2 regions of the Streptomyces brevispora genome follow, and region 2 is predicted to be linked to the other one. Evidence: predicted binding sites of a transcription regulator. Region 2 holds the regulator's gene; the other holds the start of a gene.

Region 1 (10,484 bases), 1.6 Mb from region 2:
GACGCGGACACGGACCGTACGCGGCTGCGGCGCGGCAAGACGCACGACGACGCGACGGCGGTCTACGTGGAGCTGTGAGGCCCGCGCGGTGGGCCGGAGTCGCCGGCACGTGACGTGGAGGCGTGGCCGGACGCTGAGGCGCGGAGGCGTGGCCGGCCCGTGACGTGGAGGCGTGACTCGGTCGGGCCCGTGACGCCCAGGCGCGGCGCGGCCGGGTGTTCGCGCCGCCGGGGGCGTATCGCCGTCAGTCCTCCGCGCGGGCGTTCAAGTGATGGAGCAGCCGGGCCAGTTCGGCCACCTCGGCCCGGTCCCAGTCGGCGAGCTTGCGCACATACCGGTCCCGGCGGGCGTCGCGGACGCGCCGGAAGCGGTCGAGGCCCTCGTCGGTGAGTTGGACGAGGAAGGCCCGCCCATCGGCCGGATCGGGCTCGCGCGCCACCAGTCCGAGGCCCTCCAGGGCGCGCAGTTGACGGCTCATGGTGGCCTTGCCGACCCCGAAGTACGAGGCGAGGTCCGTGGCCCGCTGCCGGCCCGCCGACTCCAGGCGTACGAAGAGCCCGTAGGCGGCCGCCTCCAGCTCCGGGTGCACCTCGCGCGCCATTTCGCCGGAGTTCGCCCGGGCGCGACGCAGGAACACCGCCAGTTCCAGCTCCAGGGCCAGGAATTCATGGTCCACACCACTCCCACCGGCTGCGCCGGGTTCACTCCCTCTTCCGCTCCCGTGCACGTCAAAACCCCTCATATGCTTTCCTGCCGCTGAAAGTTTCTTTCAGCGCTGGTCATCGCCGCAGCTCCGCCAGTATTTCGCAGGAGTAGACCAACGGCACCGCCCTGACCCCCTTCCGCAATACAGGCCTACGCGCGTAGCGTCCTGCATGGCATGTCCACACCATGTCGTGTCAACAGGGGTGCGTACGCCGGTCCCTGAATCAGCAGATCCCCCCACTGAGGCCTCGGAGGCACGCACATGCTCGTGCAAAGATCCGGCTCCAAGACTGCCCGCCGCTCGCGTTTCGCGGCTGCGGGAACTCTGCTCGCTGCACTCTCCCTCCTCATCACCCTGCCCGGCGCGGCGGGCGCCGCGGGCAACCCGGCCACCGGCAACCCCACGAAGCCCGAACGGGGTTCCGCCACCATGGGTATGGGTGTCGTCGCCCACGACGGCCGGGGTGGTCTGCCGGTGGACACCCGCGCCGTCCAGACCGAGGGCGTGGACGTCAGTGGCCACCAGAACGCCGTGAACTGGTCGGCCCTCTGGAACAGCGGTGTCAGGTGGGCCTACGTCAAGGCCACCGAGGGCACCTACTACATGAACGAGGACTTCACCCAGCAGTACAACGGTTCGTACAACATCGGGATGATCCGCGGCTCTTACCACTTCGCCACCCCGAACACCACGAGCGGTGCCGTCCAGGCCAACTACTTCGTCGACCACGGCGGCGGCTGGTCCAGGGACGGCCGGACACTGCCGGGCGTACTCGACATCGAGTGGAATCCGTACGGCGACCAGTGCTTCGGCATGACCCCGGCCGCGATGGTCTCCTGGATCCGCGACTTCGTGAACACCTACAAGGCGCGCACCGGACGCGACGCGGTCATCTACACCGCGACGAGCTGGTGGCAGACCTGCACCGGCAACAACGCGGGCTTCGGCGCCACCAACCCGCTCTGGGTGGCCCGTTACAACACCACGGTCGGCACACTCCCGGCCGGCTGGGGCTACTACACGATGTGGCAGTACACCTCGACCGGCCCCACGGTCGGCGACCACAGCCACTTCAACGGCGCCCTCGACCGCGTACAGGCGCTGGCCAACGGCTGAGCCGCTCCGCCGGCAGTCGCCCGGCACGACTTTCCCACGGAAGAGCCCGGTGACGCATCACGTCGCCGGGTTCTTCCCGTTTCACGCCCCTGACCCGGCATTCAGTGCCCGGGGACGACCCCCGGCACCCCCTATGCACCAGGTGTATACACGCTGCGTATAGTCCTCCCGGGACGCACGTCGTGTGCGTCGTTCAGCCACGAGGGAGTGACGTGCCATGCCCAGTAGGACGAAGTCGATCGGTACGGGGTTGGCCGTCGCTCTTGTGACAGCCCTCACCCTGACGCTGAGCGGCTGCTCGATGGAGACCACCGCCCCCGGCTCCGCACGCGCCGACGCGGGCTCCGACTCCAAGGGGCCGTTCGGGCCGGTGGACTGCCGCAAGGCCAAGTGCATAGCCCTGACCTTCGACGCGGGCCCGGCCGAGGACACCCCGCACCTGCTGGACATCCTCAAGGAGGAGAAGGTCCACGCGACCTTCTTCCTGCTGGGCAAGAACCATGTGAAGAAGCACCCCGACGTCGTCCGCCGCATCGCGGCCGAGGGGCACGAGGTGGCCAACCACACCTGGTCGCACGAGATACTGACGGACAAGAAGCCCGCCGAGATACGCGCCGAGCTGGAGAAGACGCAGGACGCGATAGAGGCGATCACCGGCAAGAAGCCGCGGCTGATGCGCCCGCCGCAGGGCCGCACCGACGACACCGTCTCCGGGATCAGCAAGGACCTGGGGCTGTCCCAGATCCTGTGGAGCGCCACCGCCAAGGACTACTCGACGACCGACTCCGCGCTGATCAAGAAGCGGATCCTCGACCAGGCGAGCAAGGACGGCATCATCCTGCTGCACGACATCTACAAGGGCTCGGTGCCCGCGGTGCCGGGCATCATCGACGAGCTGAAGAAGCGCGGCTACACCTTCGTGACGGTGCCCCAGCTGATGGCGCCCGCCGAGCCGGTCCCGGGCACCATCTACCGCCCCTGAGCCGCCCGCACCACCCTCCGCGTACGCGAAACGGCCGCACCACCCTCCGCGTACGCGGATCAGCCGCACCGCCACCGTGCACGCGAATCGGCCACCCCACCCTCCGCGTACGCGAAACGGCCGCACCGCCACCGCGTACGCGAAACGGCCCGCATCCCCGTCGCCGGGGAGGCGGACCGTTCGTACCGGCCGTGCCCGTGGTGCCACGCCCGTCACTCCGTGGCACCTACGCGGCGGCCGGGATCCTCCGCTCCGCCCGGGCCGAGGCCGGGGCGAGGGCGATCTCCAGCACCTGGCGGACGTCCGTGACCGGGTGCACCTCCAGGGTGTCCAGCACCTCGGCGGGGACGTCGTCCAGATCCGCCTCGTTCCGCTTCGGGATCACCACGGTGGTGATCCCGGCCCGGTGCGCGGCGAGCAGCTTCTGCTTCAGTCCACCGATCGGCAGCACGCGCCCGGTCAGCGAAACCTCACCCGTCATCGCCACATCCGTACGGACCAGCCGTCCGGAGAGCAGCGAGGCCAGTGCGGTGGTCATCGTGATGCCCGCGCTCGGACCGTCCTTGGGCACGGCGCCCGCCGGGAAGTGGATGTGCACACCGCGGTCCTTCAGGTCCGCGACCGGAAGTTCCAGTTCCGCACCGTGCGACCGCAGGAAGCTCAGCGCGATCTGCGCGGACTCCTTCATGACGTCGCCGAGCTGGCCGGTGAGGGTCAGTCCGGACGCCCCGGTCTCCGGGTCGGCGAGCGACGCCTCCACGAAGAGCACGTCACCACCGGCTCCGGTCACCGCGAGTCCGGTGGCCACACCCGGCACCGAGGTGCGGCGCTCGGCGGGGTCCTGGGCGGACTCCGGGACGTGATGCGGCCGGCCGATGAGACCGCGCAGGTCCTCGTCGGTCACCGTGAACGGCAGCTCCCGGTCGCCCAGTTCGTGCTGGGCCGCGACCTTGCGGAGCAGCCGGGCCACGGCCCGCTCCAGGTTCCGCACCCCGGCCTCCCGGGTGTACTCGCCGGCCAGCTTCCGCAGGGCGGACTCGCCCAGGGTGACCTCGTCCTTCTCCAGGCCCGCCCGCTCCAGCTGGCGCGGGAGCAGGTGGTCGCGGGCGATGACGACCTTCTCGTCCTCGGTGTAGCCGTCCAGCCTGACCAGCTCCATCCGGTCGAGCAGGGCCTCCGGGATCGCTTCCAGGACATTGGCGGTGGCCAGGAAGACGACGTCGCTGAGGTCGAGTTCGACCTCCAGGTAGTGGTCGCGGAAGGTGTGGTTCTGGGCCGGGTCGAGCACTTCGAGGAGCGCTGCGGCCGGGTCGCCCCGGTAGTCGGAGCCGACCTTGTCGATCTCGTCGAGCAGGACGACCGGGTTCATCGAACCGGCCTCCTTGATGGCTCGGACGATGCGTCCGGGAAGCGCGCCGACGTAGGTGCGCCGGTGGCCGCGGATCTCCGCCTCGTCCCGGACACCGCCGAGCGCGACGCGGACGAACGTGCGGCCCATGGCGTGCGCCACGGATTCGCCGAGCGAGGTCTTGCCCACGCCGGGCGGGCCGACCAGGGCCAGCACCGCGCCGCCGCGCCGCCCGCCGACGACGCCCAGACCGCGGTCCGCACGGCGCTTGCGCACCGCGAGGTACTCGGTGATGCGCTCCTTCACGTCCTGGAGGCCCGCGTGCTCGGCGTCCAGGATCTCCCGGGCACCACGGATGTCGTAGGCGTCCTCGGTCCGTTCGGTCCACGGCAGTTCGAGGACGGTGTCGAGCCAGGTCCTGATCCAGGAGCCCTCCGGGCTCTGGTCGGAGGAACGCTCCAGCTTGTCGACCTCCTTGAGCGCGGCCTCGCGGACGTTGCCGGGAAGATCGGCGGCCTCTACGCGCGCCCGGTAGTCGTCGGACTCGTCGCCGGAATCGGGGTCACCGTTGAGTTCGGAGAGCTCCTTGCGTACGGCGTCGAGCTGGCGCCGCAGCAGGAACTCGCGCTGCTGCTTGTCGACGCCCTCCTGGACGTCCTTCGCGATGGACTCGGCGACGTCCTGCTCGGCGAGGTGTTCACGGAGCCACTGGATGGCGAGCCTCAGCCGGTCGACCGCGTCGGCGGTCTCCAGCAGCCGCACCTTCTGCGCGGTGGTGAGGAAGGGTGAGTATCCGGAATTGTCGGCGAGCGCGGAGATGTCCTCGATCTGCTGGACCCGGTCCACGACCTGCCAGGCGCCGCGCTGTTTCAGCCAGCTGGTGGCGAGCGCCTTGTACTCCTTGGCCAGCTCGGCGGCGGCTCCGGGGAGCGGATCGGGGGCCGATGCGTCGACCCTGGTCCCCTCCACCCAGAGCGCGGCGCCCGGTCCACCGGTCCCTGCACCGATCCGCACCCGGGCGCGGCCGCGGATGAGCGCGCCGGGGTCGCCGTCGGAGAGCCGTCCGACCTGTTCGACGGTGCCGATGACACCGGTCCCGGTGTAGGTGCCGTCGATGCGCGGGACGAGCAGCACCTCGGGCTTGCCGCCGCCCTCACGGACAGCGGCCTGTGCGGACTCCACCGCGGCGCGCACTTCGGTTTCGGACAGGTCCAGAGGTACCACCATTCCGGGCAGCACGACCTCGTCGTCGAGCGGCAGCACAGGCAGGGTGAGCGGTGTGACCGCATCGGACTCAGTAGCCATGATCTCCCCTTCGGCAGTCAAGTTGAGCTATGAAGACTCAATGCTGCTGAGCCGCTCAATGTTCCCCGGGGGGTGTTCGCTGTGAGCGATCGGGTGGTGGCTGCTGCCCTTCGACTCTGAGCCGCCGGCGGTGGGCCCGAGATCGCGTACGCCGACCAGGGCGGGTCCGAGTTCCGTCGCTCGCTGGTGGATGCCGGGGCCGTGCGGTTCGAGGACGTCGCGCCGGTACGCGCGTTCAAGTCGTACAAACGACCCCCTCAGCTACTGGGCCGACCTGACCGCCAAGCGCCCGCCGCTTGCTCCCATCCGTGTCCAAGGCCAGAGACGTCCCCTCCGGAAACCGGCCCCTCTGAGCCGGCTGCCCATGACCGTTTACGGCGGCGCGGTGTACCCGGCCGCACGGCGCGCCCCGGGTGGTGCGGCCGCCCTGTGGGCCTGGCCGATGCACCCCGGGCCGCAGGCCGGGGCGTGGGCCGGGGCGTGGGCCGGGGCGTGGGTGGTGGGGTTGCCGGTGCATGGGGTGGGCGCGGTGCTGTTCGCGGTGCGCGGGGCCCGTTCCGAGCGCGGCTGACCGGGTCGGCCCGAATTCGGCCGGCCGGTGCCCGCTCGGGCAAACCGCTGGCCCGGACGCGGCTGGGCGGGCCAGGATGGCCGTGACACCGACCGGCGGTGGCACCCACCGACACATCCACCGGAGATCCGCGCCATGCCCCACACCTACGGCCCCGACATCCTCTCCCCCGTCACCCTCGACCGCCGCGAGGGACCGTACGGGGAGGTCGTCCTGCGCAAGCGGGGCCACGACTTCGAGATCATCGCCAACGGGTGTTTCCTGATGGACACCTCGGACGGGCGCTCCGAGCGGCTGCTGATCGACGCCGCACTCGCCGCGCTGCCCGCCGGACGGCCTGCCCCGGCGGTACTCATCGGCGGGCTCGGGGTCGGGTTCTCGCTCGCACGGGCCGCCGCCGAGCCGCGCTGGGGCCGGATCGCGGTGGTGGAGCGGGAGCGGGCCATCGTGGACTGGCACCTGGGCGGGCCGCTGGCCGGGATCTCGGGGCCGGCGCTCGCCGATCCGCGGACCGCGGTCCTGACGACGGATCTCGTCGCCCACCTCCGTACGACTACGGAACGTTACGACGCGCTGTGTCTGGACATCGACAACGGGCCGGACTGGACCGTCACCGACGACAACGGGAATCTCTACTCCCCCGCCGGTCTCGCCGACTGCCACCAGCGGCTCACACCCGGCGGAGTCCTCGCCGTGTGGTCCGCACAGCCGTCCGAGAAGTTCGAACAAGCCTTGCGTGATGCCGGGTTCCATGGGGTTCGAACCGAAGAGGTAGGCGTTGCCCGAGGTGTGCCCGACGTGGTCCATCTCGCAATTCGCGCGGCCTGAGATCCGCCTGCGATCCCCCCGCCGGGTATGCGGGGCCCGGGGGCGCCCGGGGCCAAGCGCCACAAGAGCGACACTCCGCCCTCTTCGCGCTGCCAACGCGCCCCGGCGCCCTTGCACCCTGCGTAGCCGGGAGCCGCCCGCTGCCTTTACGCTGCTGACCGATAACGGGATCTCCACGAAATTCATGAGCGATAACCGTGCGTCCGGGGGAATGGCCTCCGTGAGAACGGGCAGGGGCGGGGCGATGGAACAGACACACACCACCCACAACGGTGTCGCGGCCACCCCGGGCGCGCAGCGCCGGGTCCTGGTGGTCGAGGACGACGCGACGATCGTCGATGCCATTTCCGCCCGGCTGCGGGCCGAGGGCTTCCTGGTGCAGACCGCGCTCGACGGCCCGGCGGCCGTCGAGGCGGCCGAGGCCTGGCAGCCGGATCTGATGGTGCTCGACATCATGCTCCCCGGTTTCGACGGGCTGGAGGTCTGCCGCAGGGTGCAGGCCCAGCGCCCGGTGCCGGTGCTGATGCTGACCGCCCGGGACGACGAGACCGACATGCTCGTCGGCCTCGGGGTCGGCGCGGACGACTACATGACGAAACCGTTCTCCATGCGTGAGCTGGCGGCCCGGGTGCACGTCCTGCTGCGCCGGGTCGAGCGGGCCGCGCTGGCCGCCGTGACGCCGCGCAGCGGGATACTCCGCCTCGGTGAGCTGGAGATCGATCACGCACAGCGCCGGGTGCGGGTGCGGGCGGACGACGTCCATCTGACGCCGACCGAGTTCGACCTGCTGGTCTGCCTGGCCAACACGCCGCGCGCGGTGCTCTCCCGGGAGCAGCTGTTGGCCGAGGTCTGGGACTGGGCGGACGCCTCGGGCACCCGGACCGTCGACAGTCACATCAAGGCGCTGCGCCGGAAGATCGGCGCGGAGCGGATCCGTACCGTGCACGGTGTCGGCTACGCCCTGGAGACCCCGGCGCCATGACCGCGCCCGGACCGGGGCTGCGGCCGTTCTCCATCAAGGCCAAGCTGGGCACGCTCGTCGTGGTCTCGGTGTTCATCACGACCGGCCTGCTGATGGTGGCCCTGCGCACCCGCACCGAGCTGCGGTTCATCACGGTGTTCTCGGTCATCGCGACCCTGCTGATCACCCAGTTCGTGGCGCACGGTCTGACCGCGCCGCTGGACGAGATGAGAGCCGTGGCCCGGTCGATCTCGCACGGCGACTACACCAGACGGGTGAGCGGCGCCGACCGGCGTGACGAGCTGGGCGACCTGGCGCAGACGATCAACCTGATGGCGGACGACCTGGAGGCCGTGGACCGGCACCGCAAGGAGCTGGTGGCGAACGTCTCGCACGAGTTGCGCACTCCCATCGCGGCGCTGAGAGCCGTGCTGGAGAACGTCGTGGACGGGGTGTCCTCGGCCGATCCGGAGACGATGCGCACGGCCCTCAAACAGACCGAGCGGCTCGGCAGGCTGGTGGAGACGCTGCTGGACCTGTCCCGGCTGGACAACGGCGTGGTCACGCTGAAGGCCGGCCGTTTCGAGGTGTGGCCGTATCTGTCGGGGGTGCTGAAGGAGGCGAATCTCGCCGCCGCCCACCGCCGGCTGTCCTCCGGCTCCGGGAACTCCACCCGCAAGGATGTCCATCTGCACCTGGACGTGTCCCCGCCGGAGCTGACCGCGCACGCGGACGCGGAGCGGCTGCACCAGGTGGTGGCGAACCTGATCGACAACGCGGTGAAGCACAGCCCGCCGCACGGCCGGGTCACGGTGCTCGCGCGGCGCGGGGCTCAGCCGGAGTCACTGGACCTGGAGGTCGTGGACGAGGGCCCCGGCATTCCGGAGTCCGAGCGGCACCGGGTCTTCGAGCGTTTCAACCGGGGCGAGGTGATGTCCCCGCACGGTCCGGGCAGCGACGGCGGTACGGGGCTGGGCCTCGCGATCGCCCGCTGGGCGGTGGATCTGCACGGCGGACGCATCGGTGTGGCCGAATCAGCTCGCGGATGCCGCATCCGCGTCACTCTTCCGGGGCTCCATCAACCGCGAGGTTGACATAGGCTTCCAACCGGAAGGGCACGTTCTGCGTGTTCTGTTCAAGGGGTACGGTCCAAGGGGCCGTAAGTGCGGTCTCGCGTACCCGGAGCAATGCGGAACCAGGCTTGTTTCCCGCCATTTCCTGCGCCGAAACCCGACTTTCGATGTGACTTGCACGACGAAGACCGGCCCGGTCCGCATGGAACGGTCCGGGAGGCGTAGCCTTGATTTCCGCTGTCCACCACCTTGTGAAGCGGAAGAGGGCGGTTGCCGCCGTGTCGTCTCAGTCCCCCAGTAACTCGAGCATCTCGACCGACCAAGCCAGCCCGGGTTCGAACCCGGCTGCTGCTTTCGGCCCCAATGAGTGGCTCGTCGACGAGATCTACCAGCAGTACCTCCAGGATCCCAATTCGGTCGATCGCGCCTGGTGGGACTTCTTCGCCGACTACAAGCCGGGCACTTCCGGCACGGCGGACAAGCCCGTTCCCGGCGCCGCAGCCGCGGGGGCCGCAGCGCCCACGGCTCCGGCCGTGACCGCACCGACCGCCACCAACCACACCGCCCCGGCCGCACCCGCGCCGCCCGTGGTCCAGGCCCCGGCCGCACCCGTTGCACCGGCGCCCGCTCCTGCCGCGGCCGCCCCGGTGGCTCCGGCAGCACCCGCTCCGGTGAAGGCCGCCCCGGCTCCGGCAGCACCGGCTCCGGCCGCGAAGGCCGCCGCCGGCCCGGCCGCCGAGGCCCCGGCCGGGCCGGAGTACGTGACGCTGCGCGGTCCCTCGGCCGCCGTCGCGAAGAACATGAACGCCTCACTGGAGCTGCCGACGGCCACGTCCGTGCGCGCCGTCCCGGTGAAGCTGCTCTTCGACAACCGCATCGTCATCAACAACCACCTCAAGCGCGCCCGCGGCGGGAAGATCTCCTTCACGCACCTCATCGGGTACGCGATGGTGCAGGCCCTCAAGGCCATGCCGGCGATGAACTACTCCTTCGCACAGAAGGACGGCAAGCCGACCCTGGTCAAGCCGGAGCACGTCAACCTCGGTCTGGCCATCGACCTGGTGAAGCCGAACGGCGACCGCCAGCTGGTCGTCGCGGCCATCAAGAAGGCCGAGACGCTCAACTTCTTCGAGTTCTGGCAGGCCTACGAGGACATCGTCCGCCGGGCCCGCAACGGCAAGCTCGGCATGGACGACTTCACGGGCGTCACCGCCTCGCTGACCAACCCCGGCGGCATCGGCACCGTTCACTCGGTGCCCCGCCTGATGCCCGGACAGGGCCTCATCATGGGTGTCGGCGCGATGGACTACCCGGCGGAGTTCCAGGGCACGTCGCAGGCCACCCTGAACAAGCTGGGCATCTCGAAGGTCATGACCCTGACCTCGACGTACGACCACCGGGTGATCCAGGGCGCCGCCTCCGGCGAGTTCCTGCGGATCCTCAGCCAGCTGCTGCTCGGCGAGAACGGGTTCTACGACGACATCTTCAAGGCGCTCCGCATCCCCTACGAGCCGGTCCGCTGGCTCAAGGACATCGACGCCTCGCACGACGACGACGTCACCAAGGCCGCACGGGTCTTCGAGCTGATCCACTC
Region 2 (10,484 bases):
GCAGGTGCTCGGTGGAGATGTAGTCGTCGCCGAGCTCCTTCGCCCGCTGCGCCGCGTCGGAGATGACGGCGAGCAGCTCACGGTTGGGCTGGGGCGGTGCGACGGTCGACCCGGTCACGCTGGGCTGCGCGGCCAGCAGCCGCTCGGTCGCGGTGCGTACGGCGATCTGGTCCGCCTCGACGGCGGCGAGCAGATCGACGATGTTCTCGTTGTCCTCCCCCGCCAGCAGCGCGAGCAGCAGATGCCCGGGGGTCAGATCGGGGTGCCCGTCCTTCACGGCCCTGTTGGTGGCCGCGTTGATGGCGTCCCGGCTCCTGTTCGTCAGCTCGGCGTCCACGTGCGCTCTCTCCTCCTTGCGGTGACTGGCCCGCACTCACTTCTGACACGATGAACGTGCACAAAGTTGAGTCTATTCCACTCAAGGCGGAAGGGGTGCTCTCCCGCACCGATTCCGCACCCCGTGTTCCGAGTGAACCGGCCGGTCCGCCCGCCCGCCACCGCAGAGCGGTGCGGGGCTGCCTACCCTGGCCCCATGGCAGTCGACGTACGCGATCCCGGACCCGAGTACCTCGCGTTCTGGCGGGAGCCCCATCTGTGCACCCTCACCACACCCCGCCCCGACGGCACCCCGCACGTGGTCCCGGTGTGCGTGACGTACGACCCCGAGGCCGGCCTCGCCCGCATCATCACCAACGGGAGCAGCCGCAAGGCCGCCAACGTCCTGGCCGCGGGCCCGGACGGCGCACGGGTCGCGGTCTGCCAGGTGGACGGGCGCCGCTGGGCGACCCTGGAGGGCGTCGCCAGGGTGCGTACGGAGCAGGACAGGGTCGAGCACGCGGTACGCCTCAAGACGGAACGCTACGGGCGCGCGCCGGGGCCCAACCCGGACCGGGTCGTCATCGAGATCACCCTGGACCGGGCGCTCGGCCGCGGCTGACCCGGGCTCTCCGGGCGGGCACATCACAACGGCGCCACCGTGTTCAGGTCACGGTGACGCCGTTGTGTGGGGGAGTGTCTGAGCGACGTGGAACGACGGGGGATCGCTCAGGCACTGCGGGGGGTGGCGGCGATGGCTGCTGGTTCGAACAGCTGGTGGTCACGCTGTGCGAGGTTCACAAAGATCATGTCGTACCGAACAGCGCAGCGCACGGGCTGCGGGGCGCCACGTGGCTTGCGGAGACAACGGTAGGCGCGGACTTCCCCGTCGTCCTCACGGGCGACGACGACCGGGTCACCGAACAGAGTGACCATCAACGAATCACCACGGTGGGGGAGTGCCGTGACGAGGTCGATGAAATGCCACCCTGAGCGGTAGGCGGTTGCCATCTCGCGCCGGAAGGTCCGGTCATCGGGCGGGGTGGTCATGTCACAGTTCCACGACAGTCGCTGTCGGGGAACCCCAGGTGATGTCGCCCTGGACGTTCTTCGACGCGGCTGTCCAGGTGATGTCGCGCTTGGCATCCTTCGGCGCGACTTCCCAGGTGATGTCGCCCTGGAGGTTCTTCGACGCAACCCCCCAGGTGATGTCGCGCTTGGCGTTCTTCGGCGCGACTTCCCAGGTGATGTCGCCCTGGAGGTTCCCCGGCGCGACTTCCCACGTGATGTCGCCGGCAGAGGCAGCGCTCGCGACGTCACTCGATACCGTGTCCGGCGCAACCTGCCAGGTAATGTCAGTCGCACCCAGCACGCCGTAGGCCAAGGCCCCCGCAAACGCAGTGGCAAGCACCGAGCGAAGCATTCGCTTATACATTTCGGCTTCGTCCTCACTTGATGGGTCATCTCCCCCGCACATAAGACGATGTCTCACCCAGGGACGCGAACACCACTGGGTCGATGCATCATGTTCCTGCTGGTTCAAGAACATGGGGGGTGGAGATATGGCCACAAATAGAACAAATCCGGGACATCCTCATGGGATCACCGAACTGTGCGACGCGGGACGACGCCTTTACGCCAGTGCACTGCGAACGGGACGGATACCTCGCTCAGAGGTATCACCCGCTCCGTGCCTGATGGAATTCGCTCTCCTGCACCCGGACCCCGACGATCCCAAGTGGCTCCGCCCAGTTCCTCCGTCGGCCGCACTCGCGCAGCGACTTCACCCCATCGAACGGGAGATCCAGGACCGACGACGGCGCTCCCTCGAACTGACCGATTCCTTCGAGCCCTTCATGGACATCAGCGCCCAGGACGCTCCGACCACGCACGCCATCACCGTGCTGGAGGGCAAGGCCCGAATCAATGCCGCGATCGATGTCGCGACGGCCGACTGCACCACCGAAGTGCTCACCATCCAGCCCGGCGGCGGGCGCAGCGAGCTCACTCTCAGCAAGGGTGTCGAACGGGGCCAGGCGGTGATCGACCGCGGCGTCAGCATCCGCACGCTGTACCAGCACACGGTCCGGCACCATCACGGGACCTACGCCTACGCCGAGCGCCTGGCGGACGGCAAGGTCGAGATCCGCACCCTCGAAGAACTCGTCGAGCGCATGCTCGTCTTCGACCGCACCGTGGCCTTCATCCCCGCCCAGGAAGACGCGGAGGTCGCACTGGAGCTGCGTCATCCCGGTCTGGTCACCTATCTCATCCGGGTGTTCGAGCAGCTCTGGCAGCGCGGCACTCCCCTGCTCGAGGACGTGCGGTACAACCCCACACCGGACGGCATCAGCGGTGTTCAACGTTCCATCGCCCAACTCCTGGTGGAAGGACACGTCGACGACTCGATAGCCCGTCGCCTCGGCATGAACGTACGCACCTGCCGGACCCACATCGCCAAACTGAACGCCACTCTCGGCAGCAGGAGCCGGACCCAACTCGGCTACCTGATAGCCCAGTCAGGAATCCTGGATGAGGATTCCTGACTGGCCGGCACCAAATGACCCCCGCCCCCGGGCCGGGAGCACGGCCACACAACTGGGGAGAAGCATGGCCACGCCCTTGATCCGCCGGGAGAGTTCCCGGCTCCCCCGACAACACCCACAGTGGCCCGAAAACCGCGCTGCCACCACCGTCATCTTCCTGCAACGCCACAAGTGGGGGGGCACGAATGGGCAGGGATGAGGACACATCCGTGCACACACACGAGGACCGCGCGCTGTGCGACGCGGGGGTCAGGATCTACACCGAAGCACTGAGCGCGGGACGCATCCCCCGCACCGCCCTCGAACCGGCTCCCTGCCTCACCGAGCTGGCCCTGGTCCACCCCGACCCGCAGGACGACTCCCTGATACGGCCCGTGCCGCCGTCCGCCGCCCTGGCCCATCTGCTGCAACCCGTCATCCGGGAGATCCACGAACGCATCAGCCTCACCGCGTCCCTCGCCGACTCCCTGGCGCCGCTGGCCTCCGTCGCCAGTGCGGATCCCAATCTCGCCATCACCGTGCTCGAAGGCATACCGCTGATCGACGCGACCATCCACGACGCCCTGAACGGCGCGCGGAACGAGGTCCTCACGTTGCAGCCGGGAAGCAGCCGCCCGGCGGAGCAGCTCAAGAAGGCGCTGGCGCGCGCCCTGTCCGCCGTCGGACACGGCGCGACGCTCCGTCACATCTACCAGCATCCGACCCGCTACAGCCCGACCATCAAGGCGTATCTGGACGACATACCGGCGGCCCACATCCAGGTCCGCACCACCGAGCAGACGGTCGAACGGCTGTTCATCTTCGACCGCACGGTGGCCTTCATCCCGGCCAACGCCAAGCGCGACGTGGCCCTCGAAATCCGTCACCCCGCGCTGGTCCGCTATCTGACCCAGGTGTACGAGGTCCTGTGGGCGCAGGCCACCCCGCTCACCGAGCCCCTGCCGGCCGCCCCGGCGGACATCTCCGTGACCGCGGTCCAGCTCAGCATCGCCCGACTGCTCGTCGAGGGGCATGTCGACCAGGTCGTGGCCCGCAAACTCGGCATCAGCGTCCGCACCTGCCGCGCCCACATCTCCAAGCTCATGCAGTCCCTCGACGCCACCAGCCGCACCCAGCTCGGCGCCCTGCTCATCCAGTCCGGCATCGTGGAACGCGCCGAGTGATGACCGTGCCGCCCGCGCACCCCCGCACCGGCCGGGACAGCGCGAAGGCCCGCCGCCCCGCGAAAGCGGGACGACGGGCCTCGGTGAGCACTGAACGTCCCGTGCCGAACGCCGCGTGCCGAGGTACTACTCCTTCGGCCGCTTGGGCCGCCAGACCACCAGTGCGCTGGTGTGCTGCACATCCTGGTACGGCACCAGGTCGCGCCGGTACGAGGCATGGACCTGCGCCTCGCGCTGCTGCAACGTGGCCGCCGCCCCGTCCACGGTCGCCGACAGTTCGGCGACACGCTGCTGGAGGGCCGCGACCTGGTTCTCCAGCTCGATGATGCGCTTGATACCGGCGAGGTTGATGCCCTCGTCCTGCGACAGCTGCTGCACGGTGCGCAGCAGCTCGATGTCGCGGGCCGAGTAGCGCCTGCCGCGCCCGGCCGAGCGGTCGGGCGAGACCAGGCCGAGGCGGTCGTACTGGCGCAGCGTCTGGGGATGGAGGCCCGAGAGCTGGGCCGCGATCGAGATCACGTAGACCGGGGATTCTTCGGTCAGTTCGTACGGATTACGTCGGCGGCCGTCCACCTCAAGCTCCCTTCGCTGCCTGGAACAGCTCCGCCCGCGGGTCCTGGTCCGCGGTCGCCTTGCGATAGGCCTCCAGGGCGTCCCGGGCGTCCGTGCCCAGGTCCTTGGGGACCACCACCTCCACGGTGACCAGCAGGTCGCCGCGGCTGCCGTCCTTGCGTACCGCGCCCTTGCCGCGGGCGCGCATGGTGCGCCCGTTGGGCGTGCCGGCCGGAAGCTTCAGGGTGACCGGCGGTCCGCCGAGCGTGGGCACCTTCACCTCGCCGCCGAGCGCCGCCTCCGTGAAGGTGACGGGCACGGTGACCGTGAGGTTGTCGCTCTTGCGGCCGAAGACCGGGTGGGAGCCGACGTGGACGACGACGTAGAGGTCGCCGGCCGGTCCGCCGCGCTCTCCCGGGCTGCCCTTGCCGCGCAGCCGGATCCGCTGGCCGTCGGAGACGCCCGCCGGGATCCTGACCTGCATGGTGCGGGACGACTTCGCCCGGCCGCTGCCCTTGCAGACGTCGCAGGGGTCCTGGGCGATGAGGCCCCGGCCCTTGCAGTCCACGCAGGGATCGGTGAGCGAGAAGCCGCCGCCGGTGCCGCGCGAGACCTGGCCGGTGCCGACGCAGGTCGGGCAGACCCTGGGGGTGCCGTTCTTGTCACCGGTGCCGGAGCACGCCTTGCAGGGTGCCTGGCTGGACATCCGCAGCGGCACCGTGGCGCCGTCGACCGCCTCGGTGAAGCTGAGCGTCACCTCGGACTCGATGTCCTGGCCGCGGCGCGGCTGCACCCGGGTGCCGGTACCGCCGCCCCGGTTGAAGAGGCCGCCGAAGACGTCGCCCAGGCCGCCACCGCCGCCGAAGCCGCCGGCTCCGCCGCCCTGGCCCCCGCCCGGGGTGCCTCCGAAGAGGTCCCCCAGGTCGAAGTTGAAGTTGCCGCCACCGCTGCCGGGTCCGGGGCGGAAGCCGCCGTTGCCGAAGAGGGCGCGGGCCTCGTCGTACTCCTTGCGCTTCTTGGTGTCACCAAGGATGTCGTTGGCCTCGGAGATCTCCTTGAAGCGCTCCTCCGCCTTGTCGTCACCCTTGTTGGCGTCCGGGTGGAACTCGCGGGCGAGCTTCCGGTACGCCTTCTTGATCTCGGCGTCCGTGGCGTCCTTGGGGACGCCGAGAACCTTGTAGTAGTCCTTCTCGACGAAGTCCTTCGTACTCATCGACGTCCCTCCTTCCGGACGACCGGCCCAGGGCCTTTCGCCTGGATCCTGCCGGGCTCGTGGAGCCCCGCCTGATCCGGACCAAAGGCCCTGACGGCCGGGCGGTGTTCCGCCAAGTGGTCGGACAGAATGTCAGACCTCCTCGCCGCCACCGCTCTCCTCGTCGGCTGCCTGCTCCTCTTTCGCGTCGTTCGCGGCCGCGGGCGTCGCCCCCGGCTGGGGTTCGGCCACCGCCACCCGTGCGGGACGGATGGTGCGCTCGCCGATCCGGTACCCGGGCTGCAGGATCGCCACGCAGGTCGTCTCGGTGACGTCCGGCGCGTACGAGTGCATCAGGGCCTCGTGGATCGTCGGGTCGAAGGGCTCGCCCTCCTTGCCGAACTGCTGCAGACCGAGCTTGGCGACGACCGTCTCCAGCGATTCGGCCACCGACTTGAACCCGCCCACGAGCTCGCCGTGGTCGCGGGCCCGGCCGACGTCGTCGAGCACGGGCAGGAGCTCGGACAGGAGACCCGCGACTGCGATCTCCTTGACCGCGACCCGGTCCCGCTCCACGCGGCGGCGGTAGTTCTGGTATTCGGCCTGGAGCCGCTGGAGGTCGGCCGTGCGCTCGGAGAGCGCGGTGCGGACCTGGTCCAGCTGTGCCGTCAGACCAGCTGTCTGGTTCGCGTCCCCGGTGGGGGCCGCCGCCTCCTCCGAAGCGGGGGTGGCGGCCTCCGTCCCGGCGTCTTCAGAGGTGGCGCCGGAAGGGACGTCGGGCTTCTCCTCGAAGCCCGGAGTCTCCTCGGTCACGCCGCACCGCCCTTGGTGTCCTTCTCGTCGTCGACGATCTCGGCGTCGACCACATCGTCCTGACCGTCGGCCTGCCCGGTGCCCGCCTGGGGGTCACCCTGCGGGCCGCCCTCGGCCTGGGCGTTGGCGTACATCGCCTGGCCCAGCTTCTGGGAGACGGCCGCGACCTTCTCGGTGGCGGTACGGATCTCGGCGGTGTCCTCGCCCTTGAGCTTCTCCTTCAGCTCCGCGAGTGAGGCCTCCACCTCCGTCTTCACGTCGCCGGGGACCTTGTCCTCGTTGTCCTTGAGGAACTTCTCCGTCTGGTAGACGAGCTGCTCGCCCTGGTTGCGGGACTCGGCGGCCTCGCGACGGCGGTGGTCCTCGTCCGCGTACTGCTCGGCCTCTTCACGCATCCGGTTGACCTCGTCCTTCGGCAGCGAGGAGCCACCGGTGACGGTCATCTTCTGCTCCTTGCCGGTGCCGAGGTCCTTGGCGGCGACGTGCATGATGCCGTTGGCGTCGATGTCGAACGCGACCTCGATCTGCGGCACGCCGCGCGGGGCCGGCGGCAGACCGGTCAGCTCGAACATCCCGAGCTTCTTGTTGTACGCCGCGATCTCGCGCTCGCCCTGGTAGACCTGGATCTGCACGGACGGCTGGTTGTCCTCGGCCGTCGTGAAGATCTCGGAGCGCTTGGTCGGGATCGTGGTGTTGCGCTCGATGAGCTTCGTCATGATGCCGCCCTTGGTCTCGATACCAAGAGACAGCGGGGTGACGTCGAGCAGCAGGACGTCCTTGACCTCGCCCTTGAGGACACCGGCCTGGAGCGAGGCGCCGATGGCGACGACCTCGTCCGGGTTCACACCCTTGTTGGCGTCCTGGCCGCCCGTGAGCTCCTTGACGAGCTCGGCGACGGCCGGCATACGGGTCGAGCCACCGACGAGAACGACGTGGTCGATCTCGGACAGCTGGATGCCCGCGTCCTTGATGACGTTGTTGAACGGGCCCTTGCAGCGGTCCAGGAGGTCCGCGGTGAGCTGCTGGAACTGCGAGCGCGTGAGCTTCTCGTCCAGGTGCAGCGGGCCCTCGGCCGATGCCGTGATGTACGGCAGGTTGATCGTGGTCTCCGTCGAGGACGACAGCTCGATCTTCGCCTTCTCCGCGGCCTCGCGGAGACGCTGGAGAGCCATCTTGTCCTTGGACAGGTCCACGCCGTGCCCGTTGGCGAACTGCTTCACCAGGTAGTCGACGACGCGCTGGTCCCAGTCGTCACCACCGAGGTGGTTGTCACCGTTGGTGGCCTTCACCTCGACGACGCCGTCACCGATCTCCAGGAGGGACACGTCGAAGGTGCCGCCACCGAGGTCGAAGACGAGGATCGTCTGGTCGTCCTTGTCGAGCCCGTACGCCAGCGCGGCGGCCGTCGGCTCGTTGACGATGCGCAGGACGTTCAGGCCCGCGATCTCGCCGGCCTCCTTCGTCGCCTGACGCTCGGAGTCGTTGAAGTACGCCGGGACGGTGATCACCGCGTCGGTGACCTTCTCGCCCAGGTAGGACTCGGCGTCACGCTTCAGCTTCTGCAGGATGAAGGCGCTCATCTGCTGCGGGTTGAAGCTCTTGCCGTCCAGGTCGATCTTCCAGTCAGTGCCCATGTGGCGCTTGACGGAGCGGATGGTCCTGTCGACGTTCGTCACTGCCTGGCGCTTGGCGACCTCGCCGACCAGAACCTCGCCGTTCTTCGCGAAGGCGACGACGGACGGCGTGGTCCTGGCGCCTTCGGCGTTGGTGATGACGGTGGGCTCGCCGCCTTCGAGAACGCTGACGACGGAGTTAGTCGTGCCCAGGTCGATGCCGACCGCACGTGCCATTTCGATTCCTCCAACTGAATACTTGAGTGGATCTGGCTCAAGGATGCATGACATCGCTCTCGGAGTCAACGGACTTGAGCGGAGTCGACTCAACTATCGTGCACACACCCCACGCCACCAGCTGTTTTCCCGGCTCCGTGACGGCGGACACGCACGTCACACCGGTCACGCCGGGGTGGATCCGAGCCAACCACGGGCGACACCTGCCCGCCCCGCGAGCCACACGACCCTCTTCATCATCGCGCCATGGGATCGTTCTGTCTCAAAATGCCGTGAGACGCGCAAAACCGGCACCCGATCCGCCGACTCCCGGCGGCCGGTCCGGCAGCCGGTCCCAGCAGCCCATCCCAGGCAGGTGCGAACGATGCAGATGCAGAGGCAGAGGCCAGGACAGAGGTCGGGTCAGAGGTCAGGACAGTGGCAGAGGTCAGGTCAGTGGCGGCGGCCGGAACGCAGACCCGCGAAGCATCCGCGACAGCCGTCGGGGCCGCCCCGCACGGCGAGCTCCCTCGCAGCCCTGCGCGCGCTGACCTCGGCGCCCCTGCCGCGCCCCACCGCCAAACGCACCCTGGACCTGCTCCTCGGCTCGGCCCTCCTGCTCCTGGCCGCCCCCGTCCTCGCGGCGGCCGCGCTCGCCCTCGCCGCCCAGCGGCACCCCGGCGGCGTACTGACGCGCTCCCCGAGCACGGGGCTGGCCGGCAGGCCCTTCACGCTGCGGTCGCTGCGCACCCGGCGGCTGCGGCTGGACGTGCTCTCCCGGCTGCCCCACGTCGTACGGGGCGAGCTCTCCCTGGTCGGCCCCGAACCGCTCACGCCGGGCGGCGAACCGGACCGGGCCGCCGGTGCGCGACACTGGCGGCAGGAAGTGAAGCCCGGACTGACCGGCCTCGCGCAGGTACGCCGCCGCTCCACGATGCCGTGGGACGACGCGGACCTCCTCGACCAGCACTACGCCGAGCACCACCGGCTCGCGCTGGACCTGGCCGTCCTGACGGAGGCCGTGCACGGACCGCTGCGCGCCGGGCTCCGCGGCCTCGCCCGGCGCGGCCGGGCGGACCCGAGCGACACAGATCACCGCCCGGCCAACTACAGCGTGGCGGAATAAGTGGATAGTGTCAGCACAGACTGATTAAGTTACTGCTTAGTAATTCCGATACCGGCCCGTACCTCACCAGTACTCGCCAGTAGACCCTGGATCCCACCCTCGCAGGCCCGAGGAGCCCCCAAATGCAACTCGCCGCGATCATCGTGTCGCTGGTGCTGACCGTGGTCGGCGTTGCGCTCATCGCCCGAGCCGTCGCGCAGATCTACCGGTTCGTCACGCTCGGACAGCCGGTCCCGGCCGGCAGTCGCACCGACAACCCGAAACAGCGCTCGATCACCCTGGTCAAGGAGTTCCTCGGCCACACCCGGATGAACCGGTGGGGGATCGTCGGCTTCGCGCACTGGTTCGTCGCCATCGGCTTCCTGACGCTGCCTCCGACGCTGCTCCAGGCGTACGGGCAGCTCTTCAAGGCCGACTGGGTCCTGCCGGTCATCGGTGACTGGCTGCCGTTCGAGATGTACATCGAGTTCATCGGTCTGATGACGACGGTCGGCATTCTCGTGCTGATCGCCATCCGACTGCTGAACCTGCCCTCCCGGGCCGGCCGCAAGTCACGGTTCGCGGGCTCGAAGGCCTGGCAGGCGTACTTCGTCGAGTACGTCATCCTCGTCATCGGCCTGGCGATCCTGACCCTGCGCGGTCTCGAGGGCGCGATCCACCACGTCGACGGCTACGAGGCCGCGTACTTCGTCTCGTACCCGCTGGTCCTCGCCTTCAAGGGACTCGCGCTCGGCACGTTGCAGAACCTCATCTACTTCACCGCGATGATCAAGATCGGCGTCTCGCTGATCTGGATGATCACGGTCGCGCTCAACACCAACATGGGTGTCGCCTGGCACCGCTTCCTCGCCTTCCCGAACATCTGGTTCAAGCGGAACGCCGACGGAGCGGTCGCGCTCGGCGAGCTGCAGCCGATGACGTCGGGCGGCAAGGAGATCGACTGGGAGG

The links. Region 2 encodes HspR, which represses chaperone genes until heat shock. Its sites were predicted from a motif close to TTGAGNNNNNNNNNCTCAA; they were not measured.
Region 1: the regulator HspR is predicted to act here: its motif matches at 5,480-5,498, upstream of lon (endopeptidase La).

What each region holds. Positions count from the first base shown of each region.
Region 1 covers NZ_VIWW01000001.1:4,440,985-4,451,468, reverse strand. The annotation lists gene FHX80_RS20805 (protein phosphatase 2C domain-containing protein) at 1-78, shown strand, start outside; gene FHX80_RS20800 (MarR family winged helix-turn-helix transcriptional regulator) at 245-742, opposite strand; gene FHX80_RS20795 (lysozyme) at 968-1,822, shown strand; gene FHX80_RS20790 (polysaccharide deacetylase family protein) at 2,040-2,804, shown strand; gene lon (endopeptidase La) at 3,031-5,457, opposite strand; gene FHX80_RS20780 (hypothetical protein) at 5,822-6,028, shown strand; gene FHX80_RS20775 (spermidine synthase family protein) at 6,164-6,856, shown strand; gene FHX80_RS20770 (response regulator transcription factor) at 7,101-7,838, shown strand; gene FHX80_RS20765 (HAMP domain-containing sensor histidine kinase) at 7,835-8,911, shown strand; gene FHX80_RS20755 (multifunctional oxoglutarate decarboxylase/oxoglutarate dehydrogenase thiamine pyrophosphate-binding subunit/dihydrolipoyllysine-residue succinyltransferase subunit) at 9,169-10,484, shown strand, end outside.
Region 2 covers NZ_VIWW01000001.1:2,804,015-2,814,498, forward strand. The annotation lists partial or broken gene clpB (ATP-dependent chaperone ClpB) at 1-337, opposite strand, end outside; gene FHX80_RS12900 (pyridoxamine 5'-phosphate oxidase family protein) at 533-937, shown strand; gene FHX80_RS12905 (Rieske (2Fe-2S) protein) at 1,045-1,365, opposite strand; gene FHX80_RS12910 (5'-nucleotidase) at 1,367-1,726, opposite strand; gene FHX80_RS12915 (helix-turn-helix transcriptional regulator) at 2,013-2,861, shown strand; gene FHX80_RS12920 (helix-turn-helix transcriptional regulator) at 3,047-4,024, shown strand; gene FHX80_RS12925 (heat shock protein transcriptional repressor HspR) at 4,151-4,597, opposite strand; gene dnaJ (molecular chaperone DnaJ) at 4,599-5,789, opposite strand; gene grpE (nucleotide exchange factor GrpE) at 5,922-6,581, opposite strand; gene dnaK (molecular chaperone DnaK) at 6,578-8,431, opposite strand; gene FHX80_RS12945 (sugar transferase) at 8,796-9,536, shown strand; gene FHX80_RS12950 ((Fe-S)-binding protein) at 9,659-10,484, shown strand, end outside.